Regions from separate parts of the Mesorhizobium sp. M0478 genome, predicted to be linked through region 3. Evidence: predicted binding sites of a transcription regulator. Region 3 holds the regulator's gene; each other region holds the start of a gene.

Region 1 (4,778 bases), on a different contig from region 3:
CTAACACTGACGCCGTCTCCGGTATCGCCATGTCAGACGGTTCCCACCGGTCGGGCTTTGCTCTACCACTATGGTGGCGCAGGGGTCCGGCCCGGCGGGAGGGGTCAGCGATGCCGAGTTTCGACAGCCTGTTCAACGCCTTCGTCACCATTCTGGTGACCATCGACCCGCCAGGTCTCGCGCCGCTCTTCCTCGCGGTGACACGCGGCATGAACCGCGAGGAACGTCAGCAGGTTTCGGTGCGCGCCTCGATCATCGGCTTCCTGGTGATGGCGCTGTTTGCGGTGGCCGGGGCGTCCATCCTGTCGGTGTTCGGCATCACGCTGCCGGCTTTCCGCGTTGCCGGCGGGTTTTTGCTGTTCTTCATCGCGTTCGAAATGGTGTTTGAGCGCCGCCAGGACCGCAAGGAGAAGATCGGCGACGTTGCCATCACCAAGGACATGATCCACAACATCGCGGCCTTCCCGCTGGCGATCCCGCTGATCGCCGGCCCCGGTGCGATTTCGGCGACCGTGCTACTGTCGGGCTCGTTTCAGGGTTTTGCAGCACAAGCGGCGCTGGTCGGCATCATCTTCGTCTGCCTTGCCATCACCTATCTGGTGTTCGTGCTGTCGGAGCGCATCGACCGCATCCTCGGCCAGACCGGCCGCTCGATCCTCACCCGCCTGCTCGGCGTCATCCTGGCCGCGCTTGCGGTTCAGTTCGTCGCGGATGGCATCAAGGCGCTGATGGCGGGGTAAGCGGCAGCCCCTACTCCACCGCCGTATCGACGACCTTGAAATCGTGGGTGATGACAGCCGTCTTGGCCAGCATGGCCGAGGCCGAGCAGTATTTCTCGATCGACAGGTTGATGGCGCGCTGGACCTTGTCGCGCGACAGCGCGTGGCCCGTGACGATGAAATGCATGTGGATGCGGGTGAAGACTTTCGGGTCGGTTTCGGCCCGGTCGGCGTCGAGTTCGACAACACAGTCCTCGATCGCCTCGCGGCCTTTTTCGAGGATGTGGACGACATCATAGGCCGAGCAGCCGCCGGTGCCGATCAGCACCAGCTCCATCGGGCTCGGACCCGGCGTCTTGCCTTCCGGCCCGGAGGCGGTTCCCAGCACAACCTTGTGGCCGCTGCCGGACTCGCCGACGAAGGTGCGCTCCTCGACCCATTTGATCCGGGCTTTCACGGCAATCTTCCTTTCAGAAAGCGTCACTGGCCGAAGACGACCGTGTGCATGATCCGCCCCGGCAGCAGCGTGAACACGCCGGCGCCGATCAGGGCGAAAACATACAGCGATATCATGACCCTGCGATGTGTGGCGACCCGATGCATATGCGCGTGCCAGACCGCCAGCGGCACGGCGATCAACACTAACATCGACAAGAGATGGATCGGGCTGAACGGACCGACGAGGCGTATCTGCTGGATCCAGAAACTGGAGATGGCGACGACCAGCATCAGCGCCGCCCAGGTATAGCCGACGACACGATGACGCGTCGTGCCTTTCGGCAGCGCTAGTTGCGTAGCGCCAATGGCCAGCGCGGCAAGGGCCGCGAAGGCGTGCCATGGAATGGGAGGGCGCGCCGATAGAAGCGGTCCGAGCGACATCGCGCCCTCTCCTCAGATATCGCTGACTACCGTCAGCTCAGAACGGGATTTCGTCGTCCAGTTCGCGCGACGAGCCGCCGCCACCGCCGCCCTTGGAACCGCCGCCACCGCTGTTGCCGCCGCGGTTGAAGCTCTCATTGGGGCCAGACTGGCCGAAATCCGAGCCACGGCTCGCGCCGCTGCCGCCGGCATAGTTGCCGACCTGACCGCCGCCCTCGCCGCGAGAATCGAGCATCTGCAGCTCGCCGCGGAATTTCTGCAGCACGACTTCGGTCGTGTACTTGTCGGCGCCGGTCTGGTCTTGCCATTTGCGTGTCTGCAGCTGGCCTTCGACGTAAACCTTCATGCCCTTCTTCAGGTACTGCTCGGCGACCTTGGCGATCTGGTCATTGAAAATGACCACGTTGTGCCATTCGGTCTTTTCCTTGCGCTCGCCGGAGTTCTTGTCGCGCCAGCTTTCCGACGTGGCGATGCGGATGTTGACGACCGGATCACCGGAATTCAGGCGGCGGATTTCAGGGTCCGCGCCGAGGTTACCGACCAGAATGACCTTGTTGACGCTACCCGCCATGACACTTCTCCGTGCTCATCCGAAACAAATTTCAAGTCGTTCACCTTACAGGCCGCGCACAATCCTGGCTTGCCGCGGCTGGCTTTTCCCACAAGGTTTTTGTTCCCTTTTCGTTCCTATACTGTTAACCACGGATTGTCAAGGAATGGCAGCAATCGCCGACGCGGGCGCGTGGATTTAGCTGACACGCAGGGGCGAGAAGCGGTGTCGTCAGCGCCGTTTTTTAGCTGGCCGCAACGGACCGAAAAAGCCGCTCCACTCCATGCCCATGCCATGGGCGCGCTGTGCGATCACGGTTGGCGCCGACATCAGCCCGACTGCAGGTTCAGATTTCAGAGCCGGGTCATTCAGCAATTTCCCGATCGCGCGCCCGTGCCACCACACCTGAGCGACGAGCGCCGCTACCACCGCGATCAGGCCCCAGGTCCCCAATCCTTCGCCGAAGACGTAAATCCCGTATGGCGGCGATAGCGCCGTACCCAGCTTGGCCAACAAGATCACGGCCACGAAACCGATGACGGCGATCGCTCCTATACCGAGTACGAGGCGGCGATAGAGCCTCAGAGCCTCGTTGAGGTTCTCGGCGGACGAAAGATCGACGTTGGAATTCATAAATACTACTCCTGCCTCGCGATGATCGGCCCATCTTGTTCCCCACGGCTTAGAGGCCCGGCAGGATCCAATCAATACGCAGCATTCAAAACACCCCTTGCCAAATCGATAAGTATCGACTTATGCTTTGCCATGATCGAAGCAGAGATTTTTCGCGCCCTGGCCGACCCGACGCGACGCGCCGTCTACGAGCGGCTGACTTCCGGCGAGATGAGCGTGTCGGAGTTGCGCACCGGCATGAGCGTGTCGCAGCCGGCGGTGTCGCAGCACCTTGCCGTGCTGCGCGGCGCAGGCCTGGTCAGCGAAAGACGCGCCGGCCGCAACGCCTACTATCGCGCCGATCCGCAAGGGCTCGAGCCGCTGCTCGGCTGGATCGAACGCTACCGCGCATTCTGGCCGGAGCGCATCGAAAGACTGAAGGTCGTTTTGAAGGACATGGACCAATGACCGACGAAAAGCAGACGCAGACCGCCAAAGATGCCCTCGCCTTCGAATGCGATCTGCCGGACGCACCGGAAAAAGTGTGGCGGGCACTGACCGTGCCGGACCTCTTGGCGGAATGGATGATGCCGAACGACATCAATCCGGAAACCGGCAGCCGCTTTGCCTTTGCCGGGCCTGAGAAGCCGATCGAGTGCGAAGTGCTCGACGCCGAACCGGGGCGCCTGCTGCGCTATTCCTGGCGCGAGCGTTCCGGCGACGCCGACCGCGAGGAGCTGGGGAGCATCGTCACCTTCACACTCGCCCGCACCGTTTCCGGCGGCACGCATCTGCGCATCGTCCATGACGGGTTTGTCCTGACGCCTGCGGTCGCGATGGCCGGCGCCGGCTGCCGGCTCTGGCTGCGCGCATACAAGCCCAAGCGGCCTGTCGCCGCCAACGCGCCACGCCTGTTGCTGCGCGCCGCCTGAACCGGAAAAATCAAAACGGAGACAATGAGATGAGCGGCTTTGCCAATCTGGTGCCGATGGTGATCGAGCAATCGAGCCGCGGCGAACGCGCCTTCGACATTTTCTCGCGGCTGCTGCGCGAGCGCATCATCTTCGTCAATGGCGAGATCAATGACGGCATGTCGGCGCTGGTCTGCGCCCAGCTCCTGTCGCTGGAATCGGACAATCCCGACAAGGAGATCTCGCTCTACATCAACTCGCCGGGCGGCGTGGTGACCAGCGGTTTCGCCATCTACGACACGATGCAATATGTCAGCTGCCCGGTGTCGACCGTGTGCATGGGCTTTGCCGCGTCGATGGCCTCCTTCCTGCTGATGGCGGGAACGCCGGGGCGGCGCATCGCGCTGCCCAATGCCAGCATCGTGCTGCATCAGCCTTTGGGCGGCTTCCAGGGCCAGGCCTCCGACATCCAGCGTCACGCCGAAGGCATTTTGCGCACCAAGCGGCACATGGCCGACCTCTACGCTCACCATTGCGGCCGCACCCACGAAGAGGTCGAACGCACGCTCGACCGCGATTTCTTCATGACCGCGAAGGAGGCCAAGGACTGGGGCCTCGTCGACCACGTCTTCGACACCCGCAAGCAGGCAGCGGCCTGATCGGCGGATTGAATGCAGGCCGGTGTTCCCTCAATTTCAACGCCGCTGGTCTGGCCTCGCCTTGAGCGCGGCACTATAGTCTTGCCATGCGCTACCACCTGAACAGACTGACCATAGCCATTGCCATCACGGCGGCGACATCGAGCATGGCCTTTGCCGGGGGCAGCACCAGCACGTCGCGGTAAGGCGCCCTGCCCGGCGTGACCGGCGACTACCGCATCGCCAAGCCCGCGCCGCAGCCGGAGCCGGACGACGCGCTGCCTGCCGGCGAGAACGGCACGTTCAAGATCGGCGACACCGATGTCAAGATTTCCGGCAGCATCACTGTCGATGTCGGCACGGGTGGGATCAAGCCGACGCGCCGGTAGCCCCTTCTCCCAGCTACTATACGGGAGAGAAAGCCTGCGCCGACGACTTCCTCGCAAAAGAACAGCCCCGCCGTTGCTTC
Region 2 (4,778 bases), on a different contig from region 3:
CGGGTGAAGTCGACGAGGTCATTCTCGGCCAGGTGCTGACCGCCGCGCAGGGCCAGAACCCCGCCCGCCAGGCGTCGATCAATGCCGGCCTGCCCCAGGAGACCACCGCCTGGGGGCTCAACCAGGTTTGCGGCTCTGGCCTGCGCGCCATCGCGCTCGGCATGCAGCAGATCGCCGCCGGCGACGCCACTGTGATCATCGCCGGCGGCCAGGAATCGATGTCGCTGTCGCCGCACGCCGAGCACCTGCGCGCCGGCGTCAAGATGGGCGACTACAAGATGATCGACACCATGATCAAGGACGGGTTGTGGGACGCCTTCAACGGCTACCACATGGGCAACACCGCCGAGAACGTCGCCCGCCAGTTCCAGATCACCCGCGACGACCAGGACCAGTTTGCGCTGGCCTCGCAAAACAAGGCCGAGGCCGCGCAGAAGGCCGGCAAGTTCAAGGACGAGATCGTCGCCTTCACGATCAAGGGCAGGAAGGGCGACACTGTCGTCGACCAGGACGAGTACATCCGCCACGGCGCCACCATCGACGCCATGTCCAAGCTGAAGCCGGCTTTCGACAAGGACGGCACCGTGACCGCCGCCAACGCGTCGGGCATCAATGACGGCGCCGCCGGCGCGCTGCTGATGAGCGAGGCCGAAGCCACGCGGCGCGGCATCACCCCGCTGGTGCGCATCGCCTCATGGGCGACGGCCGGCGTCGATCCGGCGATCATGGGCACCGGACCTATTCCCGCCTCGAAGCGGGCGCTCGAGAAGGCCGGCTGGTCGGTCAAGGACCTCGACCTTGTCGAGGCCAATGAAGCCTTCGCTGCGCAGGCCTGCGCCGTCAACAAGGGCATGGGCTGGGATACGTCGATCGTCAACGTCAATGGCGGCGCCATCGCCATCGGCCATCCGATCGGCGCGTCGGGCGCCCGCGTCTTCAACACGCTGGTTTTCGAGATGCGCCGCCGCCGCGCCAAGAAGGGCCTTGCCACGCTGTGCATCGGCGGCGGCATGGGCGTCGCTCTGTGCGTGGAAGCGCTGTGAACAAGAAGTGAGTAGTGAATAGGGAGTAGTGAATAGGGAAGAAGGAGCAGCGCGGCGGGATATCGATCCCTACTCGCTATTCCCTACTCCCTATTCCCTTCTTCCGACCAAAGGGAGGAAGAACTTTCAATGACCAAAGTAGCGCTCGTCACCGGTGGATCGCGCGGCATCGGCGCCGCCATATCGATCGGCCTGAAGAATGCCGGTTACACCGTTGCCGCCAACTATGCCGGCAATGACGAGGCAGCGGGGAAGTTCAGCGCACAAACCGGCATCAAGGCCTACAAATGGTCGGTCGCCGACTACGACGCCTGTGCCGCCGGAATCAAACAGGTCGAGGCCGATCTCGGCCCGGTCTCGGTGCTGGTCAACAATGCCGGCATTACCCGTGACGCCATGTTCCACAAGCTGACGCGCGAGCAGTGGAAGGAAGTCATCGACACCAATCTGTCTGGCGTCTTCAACATGACGCATCCGCTGTGGGGCGGCATGCGCGACCGCAAATTCGGCCGCGTCATCACCATCTCCTCCATCAACGGCCAGAAAGGCCAGGCCGGCCAGGTCAACTATTCCGCCGCAAAGGCCGGCGACATCGGCTTCTCGAAGGCGCTGGCGCAGGAGGGCGCGCGCGCGGGCATCACAGTCAATGTCATCTGCCCCGGCTACATCGCCACCGAGATGGTCAAGGCGATCGACGAGAAGGTGCTGAATGAACGCATCATCCCGCAGATTCCGGTCGGCCGCCTCGGCGAACCGGAAGAGATCGCGCGTTGCGTCGTCTTCCTCGCCTCTGAGGACGCCGGTTTCATCACCGGTTCGACCATCACAGCCAATGGCGGCCAGTATTTCGCCTGAACGACAGCATTTCGCCCGGTAGGACGGGCCGGCTTATGGCCCGTTTTTTTCATCGCCGGCCGGCGATGTTCCCGGGCTGCGCGCGAGACAATGACCCGTTCCGGCACGCAAAGATTAACGATTTCCAGGCGCCCTGTGCAAAACCCGGTTCGCAAGCTGAGAATTCTCGGTGGACAAGCTGTGGATAACACAAGATGTTGGGGTGAACAAACCAGGAAAATCCCGCCATCGCTGATTCGTCACCCATTCGTTCCGGCTTTGAGCGGAACGTTAACGACCAGGGCCGAATACCACCGGAAAATGGTTAAGGCCGATTAAGAAAATTCAGCAATTTCATAATGTTGGCCGAGGCGTATCGGATCACGACGATGCCCGGCCGGCAAAGGTTAACGCCAATGGTCGCCTTGCAGGAATCGGGCCAGTTTCCGCGATTCAGCATATGGTGAGACTCAGGCTCGCAAAATCCACATGTAGCCGTGAACAAAAGCTGAATCTGCCGGAGTCACTGATTCGTCGCCGATTCGTTCCAGACTCGTTCCAACTGTTAATTGAGACCTCAACGACGAACCGTGGGACTGCCGGCCGGAACATTCCGCTTTCGCTTCGCGCCTGAAATCCCTATGTGTCGCCTGTCATACGCGCCATGCGAGGCGCGCTCCCGACAACACGATGCAGAAAGCCTCATCTCCAGGCCGATGAACATCCAGCCGAAACACACCGAGCCGCTGATCCTGTCGGGTCGCGACGTGACTGCCGTGCTGGGTCCGACCAACACCGGCAAGACCCATCTCGCCATCGAGCGCATGGTGGCGCATGAGAGCGGCATTATCGGCCTGCCGCTCCGCCTTCTGGCGCGCGAGGTCTATGCCCGCGTCTGCGAAAAGGTCGGCGCCCACAAGGTGGCGCTCATCACCGGCGAGGAAAAAATCCAGCCGCCCGGCGCGAAATATTCGGTCTGCACCGTCGAAGCCATGCCGCGCGAGACCGACGTTGCCTTCGTCGCAATCGACGAGGTGCAGCTCGCCGGCGACCTCGAGCGCGGCCACATCTTCACCGACCGTATCCTGCACCTGCGCGGCCGCCAGGAAACGCTGCTGCTCGGCGCGGCCACCATGCATGGCATCCTGCAAAAGCTGCTGAGAGGCGTCTCGGTGGTGACGCGCCCTCGCCTGTCGCACTTGGCCTATGCCGGTTCGAAGAAATTGACCCGCCTGCCGCGGCGTACGGCCATCGTCGCCTTCTCCGCCGACGAGGTCTATGCCATCGCTGAGCTGATCCGCCGCCAGCAAGGAGGAGCGGCGGTCGTGCTCGGCGCGCTGTCGCCCCGCACCCGCAACGCCCAGGTGGCAATGTTCCAGGCAGGCGACGTCGACTATCTCGTCGCCACCGACGCCATCGGCATGGGCCTCAACCTTGATCTCGATCATGTCGCCTTCGCCCAGAACCGCAAATTCGACGGCTACCAGTACCGCAACCTGACGGCGGCCGAGCTCGGCCAGATCGCCGGCCGCGCCGGCCGGCATCTGCGCGACGGCACCTTCGGCGTCACCGGTCAGGTCGATCCGCTGGACGAGGAACTGGTCAAGCGCATCGAGGGGCACGAGTTCGATCCGGTGAAGGTGCTGCAATGGCGCACCGCGCATTTCGACTTCGCCAGCCTCGACGCGCTGAAGCGCTCGATCGAAACCAACGCGCCGGTCGAAGGCCTGACGCGGGCGCTGCCGGCGGTCGATGCGCAGGCGCTCGAACATCTCTCCCGCGACGAGGACATCCGCGCGCTGGCTACCAATGCCAAGCGCGTGGCGCTGCTGTGGGAAGCCTGCGCGTTGCCGGACTACCGCAAGATCGCGCCGGCCCAGCACTCCGACCTGATCGCTTCTATCTACACCGACCTCGCCAAACACGGCCATGTCGACGAGAACTACATGGCCGAGCAGGTGCGCCGCGCCGATACGACCGAGGGGGACATCGACACGCTGTCGCACCGCATTGCGCAGATCCGCACCTGGACATTCGTGTCCAACCGGCCGGGCTGGCTGGCCGATCAGGCACACTGGCGGGAAAAGACGCGCGAAATCGAAGACAGATTGTCGGATGCGCTGCATGAGCGGTTGACGAAACGGTTTGTAGACCGCAGGACTTCCGTCCTCATGCGGCGCCTTAGAGAAAATACAATGCCTGAAGCCGAAATCAGTCCTACCGGAACCGTCCTTGTCGAAGGCCATCATGTCGGCGAGTTGCAAGGGTTCCGCTTCACCGCCGACCAGAGCGCCGGCGGCGAAGACGCCAAGGCCGTGCGTACGGCAGCGCAAAAAGCGCTGGCCGCCGAGTTCGAGGCGCGTGCCGAACGCTTCGGCGCCTGCGCCAATGGCGACCTTGCGCTCGGCTCCGACGGCACGCTGCGCTGGATCGGCGCGCCGATCGGCACGCTGGTTGCCGGCGAGGACGCGCTGAAGCCGCGCCTGGTGCTTTTGGCCGACGAGCAGTTGACCGGCCCCGCCCGAGACAAGGTCGCCGCGCGCGCCGAGCGTTTCGTCAATTTCCAGATCGAGTCGCTGCTGAAGCCGCTGGTCGACTTGAAGAATGCCGAGCAGATCGCCGGCATCGGCCGTGGCATCGCCTTCCAGCTCGTCGAGCATTTCGGCCTCATCAACCGCCGCGACATCGCCGAGGAAATGAAGTCGCTCGACCAGGAGGGTCGCGCCGCCTTGCGCCGGCTCGGTGTGCGCTTCGGCGCCTACCACGTCTTCGTGCCGGCGCTGATCAAGCCGGCGCCCGCCGGACTGATTACGCTGTTGTGGGCGCTGAAGAACGACGGCAAGGACAAGCCGGGCTTTGGCGACGTGGTGCACGCACTGGCTTCCGGCCGCACCTCGGTGG
Region 3 (4,778 bases):
ATCATCGCCGGCAGTGCAACCTTGCTGTTCGCCATCTGGCATTTTCAGCGTGTGTCGCCGCTCAGCCTGATCGCCAATCTGGCCGTGATGCCGATTGTTTCGTTGATCGTCATGCCTTTTGCCGTGCTCAGCGCACTGGCGATGCCGTTCGGCGCCGACGGGCCGTTCCTCTATGTGATGGGCAAGGGTCTGATGGCGATGATCGCTATATCGGCCTGGATTTCCGAGCGCTCGCCGGTCGACGCCGTCGGGCTGATCTCCATCCGCTCGGTGCTGTTGGTGGCGGTCGCCCTCGTCATCGCCACCATGGCCACCACCTGGCTCAGGTTGGCGGCCGTGCCTTTCGCGCTGGCCGGCCTGTTGACGGTGCCGCAGGTGCTTACGCCCGACGTGCTCATATCCGAGGATGCGCATCTGGTGGCCATGCCGATCGGTGGCGGCGAACTCGCCCTCAACCGCGAACGCTCCAACGAATTCACCACGGACAATTGGAAACGGGCGCTGCGGGCCGAAACCATTATCCCACCTGAGATTTTCGAGTCAACAGATACGCGGTTCGATCTCGATCCGCTCGATCTGCCGCCCGGCTCGCCCTTCTATTGCACCGGCGATCTCTGTATCGCCCGGCACCCTTCCGGAGCCATTGTAGCGCTTGCGAAAGACCGCAAGACGGCGCGGCCGGCCTGTGCCTTCGCGAGCCTGATCGTCATCGATGACGCCACCGCCTACAATCCGTGCCGCGACCCGCTGGTGCTGGTCGTGACGAAGAAACAGCTGGCCCGCGACGGCAGCGCCGCCGTCTTCTTCGATCCGCAATCGGCAGCTGCAGCGCCAACCATCCGCTTCGCCGTCGACAAGCCGTATCGCCCCTGGCACGAGCAACGCCGCTTCTCCCGCGAAGCGCGCGGCCTGCCGCCTTACAACCAGCGTGAAAAGTACAAACCCAAGCCGGCTCAGTAGCGCCGGATCAATCCGACAAGCTTGCCCTGCACCTTCACCCTGTCCGGTCCAAAAATGCGGGTCTCGTAGGCCGGGTTGGCGGCTTCCAGGGCGATCGAGGCGCCCTTGCGGCGGAAGCGTTTCAGGGTCGCTTCCTCATCGTCGACCAACGCCACCACGATCTCGCCGGGGCTGGCTGTGTCGGCATTGCGGATGATGACCGTGTCGCCATCGAAAATGCCGGCCTCGATCATCGAATCGCCCTTGACCTCGAGCGCGTAGTGTTCGCCGCCCATGATCATATCGGGCGGCACCGAGATCGAATGGGTCTGATGCTGGATGGCGTCGATCGGCACGCCGGCGGCGATGCGTCCCATAACCGGGATTGAAATCGCGGAAACGGCATCGTCATTGCCGGCCGACATCGAACGCGACGGCGAGCCCGGCTTGATCTGGCGGCCGAGACCGCCTTGGCCCAACGCGCCTTGTCCTTGGCCGCCTTGCCCTTGGCCGGTTTGACCAAGACTGCCCTGAATGACGCTCGGCGAAAACTTCCTCGCCGCATTGAGGCCTGGTGCGATCGAGTCGGGCAGCCGCAGCACTTCCAGCGCGCGCGCCCGGTTCGGCAGCCGGCGAATGAAACCGCGCTCCTCAAGCGCCGTGATCAGGCGGTGGATGCCGGACTTGGAGGCGAGGTCGAGCGCTTCCTTCATCTCGTCGAAGGACGGCGGGATTCCGCTCTCCTTCAGGCGTTCATGGATGAACATCAGAAGCTCATGTTGTTTGCGCGTCAGCATCGCGGCCCCCAAGGGTTCTGAAACCAGAATCAGAAAAAACAAACCCAGAACAAACACTATCTGTTCCAGTTGTGTTCCGCAACCTTTTAAAGTTTAATGAATGTGTTGACGTTTTGTTCAGCGTGACGTTCGGCACCGCGAGCGGCGCTCGTAGTCGTTGGCCGGCAACGGGGTGAAACGAAGACAAAGTGCCCTGCGTCGTCGGCTACGATCGCCGCTTCCTTTTCGGACGGGGCTGCGCAGCATCCGCGCCGGGTTCACTCTGGGCATAGACCTGCAGCGTGTAGCCGATGTGAGCGGTCATCAGAGTTTTCGCACGTTCGACGTCGCGATCGAGGGCCGCTTCCATCAGGGCGGTATGGTGTTCGATCGCCACGGCGTCGCGCAGGGCCGCCACGGCCTTCCGGTGGCCATCCGTGCGGCCGGCGGCGGCGCGCAGCGTCGGGGCCAGACCCAGAAAGCGGTGATGGCGATGCAATTGGTCGGAAATCGTCGCATTGAAGCGCAGCAGCCAGCTGGATGTCGCGGCACTGAGCAGCGCCGCATGGAAGGCATCGTGTTTTTCGTACCACGCGTCGACCGCATCATCCGATGGATCGTCGAGAACAGACCCGCACCGTGAGAGACGATAGTGGGCGGCAACGACCGCGTCTTCCCACTCACGATCGCCCTCCTCGATCGATTCCACCAGCAGGGGCAGTTCGACCACCAGCCGCGCACGCGCCAAATCCTCGAGCTCCGCCCGAGAGACGGGAGCGACCGCAAACCCGCGGTTGCTGATGGCGGTCACAAGCCGTTCCGCCTCCAGCCGCGACAGCGCCTCGCGCAACGGCGTCCAGCCGATGCCGTAGGTGTTGCGCAGCGTGCTCAGCTTCAACGGCGCGGCAGGCGCCAGCCGGGTCGCAAGAATATCGCGCCTGAGCAGGCGATAGGCCGCTTCCGTCCTCGAGGTCTGCTCGTCATCCAGCATCGTGATCCATCAGACATAAACGCTCGGCGGATCATTATATATCAAAGCCTTTCAATGGGTGAATTATATATAATGTTTGACAGTTCAAGGGCGACCACTCAAGATCGCCGGCATGTTTGGGCGGCAGGCTCCGCCGCGCGCGTTTGTCCATGGAGGGGCGCCGGATCATGAGCACGACACCCGATCTCGCTACAATCGAAGCAATGGATGCCGCCGATCCGCTGCGCTCCATGCGCGAACGCTTTGTCTTGCCGCAAGGCGTGATTTATCTCGACGGCAATTCCCTGGGCGCCGCGTCAGCGGTCGTCTTCAGCGAACTGCAGCAGGCCGCCACGCAGGAATGGGCGCACGACCTCATTCGCGCCTGGAACACCGCCGGCTGGTTCAACATGCCGGTGGAACTCGGAGATCAGCTCGGGCGACTGATCGGCGCGGCTGATGGGCAGACGGTGGTCTGCGACACAACCTCGATCAACATCTACAAGCTGCTGCACGCAGCGCTCGGCATGCGGCCGGATCGGTCGGTCATCGTTGCCGAGGGCGACAGTTTCCCGACCGACCTCTACATGGCCGAAGGCGTCGCCTCGACCCGGCCGGGAACGCGGCTGCGGCTGGAGGGCGTCGACGCGGCCGCAATCGAGGAGCTGATCGACGACAGCGTTGCCGTCATCCTGGTCAACCACGTCAACTACAAATCCGGCCAGTTGCGCGACATGGCGGCGCTGACGCGCAAGGCACATGACGCCGGCGCGCTGATCATCTGGGATCTCTGCCACACGGCCGGCGCCTTGCCGGTCGAACTTGACCGTGCCAATGCCGATTTCGCCGTCGGCTGCACCTACAAATACCTCAATGGCGGCCCGGGCTCGCCAGCCTTCATCTACGCGGCCGAGCGCCACCATGACGATGCCCACCAGCCGCTCAGCGGCTGGTGGGGCCATGCGCGGCCCTTTGCCTTCGAGCAGGGCTTTGCCGTCGGCAGCGGCATTCGCCGCTTCCTGTGCGGAACGCAGCCGGTGCTGTCGATGCGGGCGCTCAAGGGCGCGCTCGATATCTGGAACGACGTCGATATGGCGGCGGTGCGCAGAAAAAGCATCGCGCTGACCGACCTGTTTATCCAGCTCGTCGAAGCCAGATGCGGCGCCTACGGGCTTGAACTGGAAAGTCCTCGCGACGGCAGCCAGCGCGGCAGCCAGGTGTCGTTCCTCCATCCGCATGGCTATCAGGTGATGCGCGCGCTGATCGAGCGCGGCGTGATCGGCGATTTCCGGGCGCCGTCGACCATCCGTTTCGGCTTCACGCCGCTCTATGTCGGATATGGCGATGTCTGGCAGGCGGTCGAAGTCCTGGAGGATATTCTGCGCACCGGCGCCTGGCAGGACGCCCGCTTCGCGGTGAAGACCGCGGTCACCTGAGGAACTAGAGCAATTTCAGGAAAAGTGTGAAGCGGTTTTCCGTCCGCAATTGCGTCAAATCAAAGGGCTAGAGCATTTCGCCGTTTACGTTAAACGGTGAAATGCTCTAGAGCCGGGTGCGGACCGTCCAGAGCTCCGGAAACAGCACAACCTCCAGCATCTTCTTCAGATAGGAGGCGCCTGAGGTGCCGCCCGTGCCGCGCTTCAAGCCGATGATGCGCTCGACCGTGGTGACGTGGTTGAAGCGCCAGCGGCGGAAGTAATCCTCGAAGTCGACCAGCTTCTCGGCCAGTTCGTAGAGCATCCAGTAGCGCTGCGGGTCGCGGTAGACGGTTTGCCAGGCAGCCAGCACGTCTTCGTTCTCGACGCGCGTCTCGCGCCAGTCCGTGCGCCCGGCATCGGCGCCGATGTCGAAGCCATTGCGCGCCAAAAGCAGAAGCGCCTCGTCGTACAGCGACGGCGTGGCCAGGATCGCTTCCAGCCTGTCCGTAAGATCGGGCCGGTGCTTGTGCGGCCCGAGCATGGCTAGGTTGCGGTTGCCGGCCATGAACTCGATAGCGCGGTACTGCCACGACTGGAAGCCCGAGGATTGGCCGAGCGCGTCGCGAAACTCGGTGTATTCGCTTGGCGTCATCGTGCGCAGCACGTCCCAGGCAT

What was found. The regulator LexA, encoded in region 3, represses DNA repair genes until DNA is damaged. The targets are predictions, from matches to a motif close to TGTTCNNNNTGTGTTCNG.
Region 1: ssb (single-stranded DNA-binding protein) is a predicted target of LexA. The motif match lies at 2,270-2,287, and genes of this name have one in related genera.
Region 2: NKI64_RS02430 (helicase-related protein) is a predicted target of LexA. The motif match lies at 2,421-2,438, and genes of this name have one in related genera.

What each region holds. Positions count from the first base shown of each region.
Region 1 is NZ_JAMYRH010000007.1:300,941-305,718, reverse strand. Features, by position in the region: gene NKI64_RS19130 (VOC family protein) at 1-4, shown strand, start outside; gene NKI64_RS19125 (MarC family protein) at 111-740, shown strand; gene NKI64_RS19120 (OsmC family protein) at 751-1,176, opposite strand; gene NKI64_RS19115 (DUF2306 domain-containing protein) at 1,200-1,598, opposite strand; gene ssb (single-stranded DNA-binding protein) at 1,636-2,169, opposite strand; gene NKI64_RS19105 (hypothetical protein) at 2,380-2,781, opposite strand; gene NKI64_RS19100 (ArsR/SmtB family transcription factor) at 2,914-3,228, shown strand; gene NKI64_RS19095 (SRPBCC family protein) at 3,225-3,692, shown strand; gene NKI64_RS19090 (ATP-dependent Clp protease proteolytic subunit) at 3,722-4,330, shown strand; partial or broken gene NKI64_RS19085 (hypothetical protein) at 4,477-4,698, shown strand.
Region 2 is NZ_JAMYRH010000001.1:491,663-496,440, forward strand. Features, by position in the region: gene NKI64_RS02420 (acetyl-CoA C-acetyltransferase) at 1-1,043, shown strand, start outside; gene phbB (acetoacetyl-CoA reductase) at 1,173-1,898, shown strand; gene NKI64_RS02430 (helicase-related protein) at 2,594-4,778, shown strand, end outside.
Region 3 is NZ_JAMYRH010000012.1:17,041-21,818, forward strand. Features, by position in the region: gene NKI64_RS24395 (ComEC/Rec2 family competence protein) at 1-960, shown strand, start outside; gene lexA (transcriptional repressor LexA) at 954-1,736, opposite strand; gene NKI64_RS24405 (GntR family transcriptional regulator) at 1,942-2,706, opposite strand; gene kynU (kynureninase) at 2,874-4,121, shown strand; gene kynA (tryptophan 2,3-dioxygenase) at 4,228-4,778, opposite strand, start outside.